2 regions of the Ureibacillus sp. MALMAid1270 genome follow, and region 1 is predicted to be linked to the other one. Evidence: predicted binding sites of a transcription regulator. Region 1 holds the regulator's gene; the other holds the start of a gene.

Region 1 (4,038 bases):
TTTTCTAGTTCATCTTGTTGACGAGCAAGAGAGGTTTCTTGTGTATTTTTTTCTGTACTAACTCTCGCATAAATTACTGCATTTCGTTTTTCCTGGATCATTGATTATTTGTCGCTACCTTTACTTCAGTTGAATTATTCTCTTGCTCAAAGTCTTGGGCCATAATGATTGTATCTGCTGATAATGGAATTGTTAGCTCTCGTCCAGCTACAATTGTCTCACCATTTAAGTTGTTTTCAAGTTTTACTGCTTTAATCCACTCATGTGTTGGCATATTACCACGGTATTTTTCTGCTAATGACCATAAACTATCACCATGTTGCACTTGTATTTGTTCGTATGTTGTATTGCCCTCATCTGTAATGAAAATATAACCTGCTATAACTAAAAAAGCTGTTAAAAGTACCTTTACATAACTATTTTTTTCTAACCATTTCATACTTTCTACCTCTTTTCGAATATTTGTTCGTATATGTATATTCTTAATATAAAACCGAACATACGTTTTGTCAACACTTTTGTTCGAACTTATGTTTGCATTTTTCATATCCTGTTGCTATACTATATGTAACTAGTAAAGATAGATATTCATACCAGAGGTGAGCTAGATTGAAAAAAGTTTCGAAAAGGCAGGAAGATATATTAGCATTCATTAAAGAAGAAGTTCGTACAAAAGGTTATCCGCCATCTGTTCGTGAAATTGGGGAAGCTGTTGGCCTCGCTTCAAGCTCCACTGTGCATGGACATTTAGCTCGCTTAGAAAGTAAAGGCTTAATTCGCCGAGATCCAACGAAACCACGTGCGATTGAAATTCTCGACCAAGAGGAAGAAATTCCAGTTCCAAAACAAAGTGTTGTGAACGTTCCTTTAATAGGTAAAGTAACAGCCGGTCTACCAATTACAGCAATTGAAAACATTGAAGAATATTTTCCTCTACCAGATTCCTATGGAACAAGTGAAGATCAGCTGTTTATGCTAGAAGTAATGGGAGAATCCATGATAGAAGCTGGTATATTAGATGGTGACTATGTCATTGTAAAGAAAACATCCACTGCAAATAACGGGGAAATTGTAGTAGCTATGACTGAGGACGATGAGGCAACTGTAAAACGTTTCTATAAAGAAAAAACACATTTCCGACTACAACCGGAAAACTCATCAATGGACCCTATCTATGTAAATCAAGTAACTATTTTAGGTAAAGTGGTAGGTTTATATCGTCGAATTCATTAAAAAATATAAAACGATTTGGAATCAGTTAGATTTCCAAATCGTTTTTTTGATTATATTGAGTTGATGGATGTTCGTGGATTAGCATTTGAGACATTTCAGAGGATATTCTGGCTGAAATGTCTCATATCCTATGCTTTTGAGACATTTTTTAAGGAAAACTAGACTTAAATGTCTCATTCCAGCTACTTATGAGACATTTCGAAAGAAAATCACGCCTCAAATGTCCCATTTCCTCTACATTTGAGACATTTCACGCGAAAATCATACCTCAAATGTCCTATATCCTATACTTTTGAGACATTTCACTCATAAATCAGTCAACAAATGTCTCATATCCTTTGCTTATAAGACATTTCCAGGAAAACACTCCTCAAATGTCACATAACCCTCGTAATAATATAATTTGGGGAATATTCATTGAACCCCTAGTTACCCCACTTTATTTTTCAAGCTCTCCTCAATAAATGCCGTAAACAATTTCTTAGAGTCTTCATCGCCCTCAACAGCCATTTCTTCCGGGTGCCATTGTACGCTTAAGCAAAACGGATAGTCGACAATTTCAATTGCCTCAATAATGCCGTCGCCTGCTTTTCCGACTACTTTAATATTTGACGCTGCACGTTTTACTGATTGGTGATGGAATGAGTTGACCGTCATAGTCTCTTTTCCTAACAACTTATAAAGTAAACTATCTTGCTTCACCGAGATAAAATGAGTGCCCTCATGTCGAGGCGCCTTTTGACTATGTAAATAAATATTTTGATTTTGTGAATAAATATCTTGGAATAAAGTGCCCCCTAATGCAACATTCAGCACTTGATGACCACGGCAAATCGCGAAAATCGGAATTTGACGTTTAATCGCTTCTTTCGCTAGTGCCAATTCCAAACGATCTCGATCACTATTCACTTGTCCTAAGTTCACATGTGGCTCTTCCCCAAATGTATGTGGATGTAAATCACCACCACCCGATAAAACTAGACTGTCAACCATGTGAATCAGTTGTAACGCATCCTCTTCCAAACCTAATGGAATACCAACTGGAATCCCACCTGCTTGAATGATTGCTTTTGTATATCGCCAATTGATAAAACTCGTATCATTTTCAATACTCATTGTAATTCCAATAATAGGCTTCAATCACGCCACCTCCAAATAAACTTTTAACAAATCAAATTATATTTCAAAATTTTCTTAATTACTAGAATTATTTAGAAGTTGATATTATTTAAACAAAATAAAAAGCCTTACGACATGCGTTAGGCTCGAATCTTTTATGATATTAAAATAAGTTTATGTACCACTTTACTATTGAATCCCCATAAAAATAAACAATCAAGGCTGCAATTGCAATGGATGGTCCAAATGATATTGGTTGTTTACGGTCTTGTCCACGTACTTTTAAAACAACAAAGCCAACCACTATTCCAATTAATGAAGCAAAGAACAACGTCACCAATGTTCCAATCGTTCCAAGAGTCAGACCGATAAGGAAGAATAGTTTAATATCTCCCCCACCCATTCCACCTTTAGACAATAACGCGACTAAAAATAAAACGGTAAAACCTATAACAGGTCCTAGTAAACTATCCCACCAAGGTTCAGAAGGTGCGAAAAATCTTCCCACTGCTAATAGAGGTAAGAAAAATAGTAACACCTTATCTGGAATGATCATATAAGCAATATCTGAAACTACGATTATTGCAAGTAATGAAATAAAGATTAATGCAACGGCTAATTCAGGAGTAAAACCTAACTGCCAATATGCAAAGGCAAATAAAGCACCTGTTAAAATCTCTGTAGACATGTAAATTGGAGAAACTTTCTCCCCACAATAACGACATTTTCCTTTAAGGAAGATGTACGAAAAAATCGGAATTAGGTCAAGAGTGGATAAACGGTGCATACAATTCGTGCAATGTGATGGTGGATAAGCTATTGACATTTTAAGAGGGACCCGTAACCCAACCACATTGTAAAACGAGCCAAAAATCATCCCAAATAAAAATGCAAAAATCGTAATCACATATTCCAAAAAATCCAACTCCTAACCTAACTTCATAAAACTTACTAAACTCTAGTATAAAGGTTCTACTAGATTTGTCAAAGCTAATTCGAAAGCATTATTCTCCCTCATAATAGAAAGTTGTTACTTGAAGGGATGCAGTAACAGATTGCGTCTCATCTTCTGCGAATTCTATTTCTTCCCCAGGTAAAGAATAACTAATCGAATCAATATGCATAATGCGATCTAAATTTTCAAGTTCATCGATAAATTTTAGTAATCTGTTGTAATCCGGTGATTCCACTTCCATACTAAACGAGAACAATTTTAGCTCAGGTGGTAATGATGTAGCAATAGGTGAAACCAGTGGAGGTGTTTCATTCACTCTTTCTCCATCTGTTGTTTCAGTTCCAGCATTCTGTGTATCAGTTGAATTCCCCGCATTTGGATCTGCAACTGGATCCTCTGGAGAGGTAATCCCAATCCCCGCATCAGCTGCAGAAGAACCAGAGTCATTTATTGAGATTGATAAAACTAAAGAATCTGATACATACTCGATTTCCTCAATATTTAGTAACAGCTCGTCCACATCACTTGTAGGCGGAACTTTTTGTCGAAGTGCAAACAAGTTAGTTGTACTTGTTCCTTTATTTGTTTCTAATTGAGTAATAGAAGATTGAATCGTCGCGATTTCCGCATTTAAGCTTTGAATCGAACGATTAAGCTCATCCACTTCAATTTGTTTTGGTAGCACTAAATAATAATAAACAGCAAAAATCAGTGCTGCAACGAGTGCCACA
Region 2 (4,038 bases), on a different contig from region 1:
CAGTTTCAGATGCGCTTGCAATACAGGCAATACGTTTAATCAGTAATTCGATTCGTAAGGCTGTCTCAAATGGTTCAGATCAAGAAGCTCGTACAAATATGAGTTATGGAAGTTATCTAGCAGGTCTAGCATTTTTTAATGCAGGGGTTGCAGGCGTTCATGCGTTAGCTTATCCAATTGGAGGTCAATTCCATATTTCACATGGTGAATCTAACGCAGTGTTACTTCCTTATGTAATGGGATATATTCGTCAAAGTTGTGAAAAGCGTATGAAAGATATTTATGACGCGATGGGCTTTAGTTCTGCTAATCTATCACAAGAAGAAGCATCATATCGATGTGTAAGTGAACTGAAGAGATTAGTAGAAGATGTGAATATTCCTTCTACATTAAAAGGATTCAATATTAGTGAAGATGCACTTGAAAGTTTGACAAAAGATGCACTTGAACAAAAACGAATTTTAGCACGCAGTCCAATGACTTTAGCACGTGAGGATATTTTTACAATTTATAAAGCTGCCTTTGATGGTGAAATTGTAGAATTAAATGGACAAGAAAAACAAATCGTTACAATCTAAAAAATACCCTGAAAGTAAACCTATAGTTACTTTCAGGGTATTTTTGTTTGAGGAATGACAACCAAAAAGATACTTTAATACTGAAACATAAAAATTTTAATAGTAAATTTTGGTTATTATAACTTAAAAAGAATATATGTTCGCTTATTGATCGATTTTTTAGAAACAGTATGCTAAACTTATTATACGATTAATGGGTGAAAGGAAGGCCGATTGAATGACATTTGAATTGCACTCCCCATACCAACCTAGTGGTGACCAACCCGAGGCGATTAAAAAACTTGTACAAGGCGTAAAAGAAGGAAAACGCCACCAAACATTACTAGGGGCAACAGGTACAGGAAAAACATTTACAATCTCCAATGTAATAAAAGAAGTAAACAAACCTACACTTGTCATAGCACACAATAAAACACTTGCTGGTCAACTATATAGTGAATTCAAACAATTTTTCCCTAACAATGCAGTTGAATATTTTGTAAGTTACTATGATTACTATCAACCAGAAGCGTACGTCCCTCAAACGGATACATACATTGAAAAAGATTCAAGTATTAATGATGAAATTGATAAACTTAGACACTCTGCAACAAGTGCTTTATTCGAAAGAGATGATGTCATTATTATTGCTTCAGTTTCTTGTATTTACGGTTTAGGGAATCCAGAAGAGTATCGTGAAATGGTTGTCTCTATACGAACAGGCATGGAAATAGAACGGAACGAATTACTACGAAAACTAGTAGATGTTCAATATGAACGTAACGATATAAATTTCCAACGCGGTACATTCAGAGTACGTGGCGATGTTGTGGAAATTTTCCCAGCATCACGTGATGAACACTGTATTCGAGTGGAGTTTTTCGGTGATGAAATCGATCGAATTCGTGAAGTTGATGCGTTAACAGGAGAAATTCTTGGTGAACGTGATCATGTGGCGATTTTCCCAGCATCCCACTTCGTTACACGTGAAGAAAAAATGAAAATAGCAATCCAAAATATCGAAAAAGAACTAGAAGAGCAGTTAGAAAAATTCCGATCAGAAGATAAATTACTAGAAGCTCAACGACTAGAACAACGAACAAACTATGACCTTGAAATGATGCGCGAAATGGGCTTCTGTTCAGGAATTGAAAACTATTCAAGACATTTAACATTAAGAGAAGCAGGGGCAACACCTTATACATTACTTGATTACTTCCCGAAGGATTTCTTATTAGTTGTCGATGAAAGTCACGTTACATTGCCGCAAGTTCGTGGAATGTATAATGGTGACCAGGCTAGAAAAAATGTATTAGTAGAGCATGGATTCCGTTTACCATCGGCTCTTGATAATAGACCTTTAAAATTTGAGGAATTTGAACAACATATTCACCAAGCCATTTATGTTTCTGCTACGCCTGGTCCATATGAATTAGAACATACGCCTGAAATGGTTGAACAAATTATTCGTCCAACTGGTTTACTCGATCCAACTATCGATGTGCGACCAATTGAAGGGCAAATTGACGATTTAATCGATGAAATTAATGAACGCGTGAAGAAAAATGAACGTGTTCTTATTACAACATTAACGAAGAAAATGTCCGAAGATTTAACAGACTATCTAAAAGAGATAGGTATTAAGGTAGAGTATCTTCACTCTGAAATAAAAACATTAGAACGAATTGAAATTATTCGCGAGCTACGAAAAGGAACCTACGATGTGTTAGTTGGAATTAACTTGCTTCGTGAAGGATTAGATATTCCTGAAGTATCCCTCGTTGCAATATTAGACGCTGATAAAGAAGGATTCTTACGTTCGGAACGTTCATTAATCCAAACAATTGGGCGTGCTGCTCGTAATGCGAACGGTCATGTTATTTTATATGCGGATAAAATAACAGATTCCATGAAGAAAGCGATTGATGAAACGAAACGTCGTCGTGCAATTCAAGAAGAATACAATAAACAACACGGAATTACACCACAGACAATTCAGAAGAAGATTCCGGACTTAATACGTGCTACACAAGCTGCCGAAGAAGAAGAAACATACGTTACAAAAGTAACGAAAGGAAAGAAATTAACAAAAGCAGAACTAGAAAAGTTAATCAATTCTCTAGAAACAGAAATGAAGGAAGCAGCAAAAGCGCTTGACTTCGAACGTGCTGCAGAACTTCGAGATACAATATTTGAACTGAAGGTAGAAGGGTGACCATAGTGAAAAATACAGAAATTGTTGTGCAAGGTGCACGTTCCAATAATTTAAAAAATGTTAGTTTAAAAATTCCCCGAGATCAGCTTGTAGTCATAACAGGATTATCAGGTTCTGGAAAGTCATCCTTAGCATTTGACACAATCTACGCAGAAGGTCAACGAAGATATGTAGAATCATTATCTGCCTATGCACGTCAATTCTTAGGAAATGTAGATAAGCCAGATGTAGATTCAATTGAAGGTCTTTCACCAGCAATTGCAATTGATCAAAAGACAACAAGTAGAAACCCACGATCTACAGTCGGTACGGTAACTGAAATTTATGATTATTTTCGTCTATTGTTTGCACGAATTGGAAAGCCTATCTGCCCAAATCATGGAGTTGAAATTGCTTCCCAATCCATCGAACAAATGGTAGACCGACTTAAAGAATATCCAGAACGTACAAAAATGCAGCTTCTCGCACCAATCGTTTCAGGGAAAAAAGGAACACATGTAAAACTTCTTGAAGATTTGAAAAAGCAAGGATATGTACGTGTTCGAATTGATGGTGAAATGCGTGACTTAGATGATTCAATCGAACTTGATAAAAATAAAAAGCATGATATTGAAGTAGTCATTGACCGTATTGTCATGAAAGATGGTATTGATTCACGACTATATGATTCCATTGAAACAGCTTGTAATTTAGCAGAGGGTCGCGTATTGGTTGACGTAATGGAACAAGAGGAATTGTTATTTAGTCAACATCATGCTTGTCCAATGTGTGGATTCTCCATTGGTGAGTTAGAACCTCGAATGTTTTCATTCAACAGTCCATTTGGAGCATGTCCATCATGTGACGGGTTAGGGTTTAAACAAGAAGTTGATTTAGACTTGGTCATTCCTGATTGGGGTAAAACATTAGAGGAACATGCCATTGCGCCATGGGAACCAACAAGTTCTCAGTATTACCCACAGCTATTAAAATCGGTATGTGATCATTATAAAATTCCTATGAATGTTCCAGTATCAGAATTACCAAAGGAACAAATGGATAAGATTTTATATGGTTCTGATGGAGAACTAATCTATTTCTATTATGAAAGTGACTATGGTAGTGTCCATAATAAAAAGATTCCTTTTGAAGGCGTTGTAAACAATATTGACCGACGTTTCCGTGAATCTTCTTCTGAATATGTTCGCGAACAAATGGCGAAATACATGGCAGAGCAAAAATGTCCTTCGTGTAAAGGCTTACGGTTAAAGCCTGAATCGTTAGCTG

The links. The regulator LexA, encoded in region 1, represses DNA repair genes until DNA is damaged. The targets are predictions, from matches to a motif close to CGAACATATGTTCG.
Region 2: uvrB (excinuclease ABC subunit UvrB) is a predicted target of LexA. The motif match lies at 708-721, and genes of this name have one in related genera.

Annotation. Positions count from the first base shown of each region.
Region 1 is NZ_JBMIRP010000095.1:63,646-67,683, reverse strand. It holds gene ACOQFO_RS14015 (YneB family resolvase-like protein) at 1-101, opposite strand, end outside; gene yneA (cell division suppressor protein YneA) at 98-439, opposite strand; gene lexA (transcriptional repressor LexA) at 610-1,233, shown strand; gene ACOQFO_RS14000 (gamma-glutamyl-gamma-aminobutyrate hydrolase family protein) at 1,663-2,373, opposite strand; gene ACOQFO_RS13995 (prepilin peptidase) at 2,516-3,268, opposite strand; gene ACOQFO_RS13990 (potassium transporter) at 3,357-4,038, opposite strand, start outside.
Region 2 is NZ_JBMIRP010000059.1:46,644-50,681, reverse strand. It holds gene ACOQFO_RS07510 (iron-containing alcohol dehydrogenase) at 1-578, shown strand, start outside; gene uvrB (excinuclease ABC subunit UvrB) at 796-2,772, shown strand; gene uvrA (excinuclease ABC subunit UvrA) at 2,778-4,038, shown strand, end outside.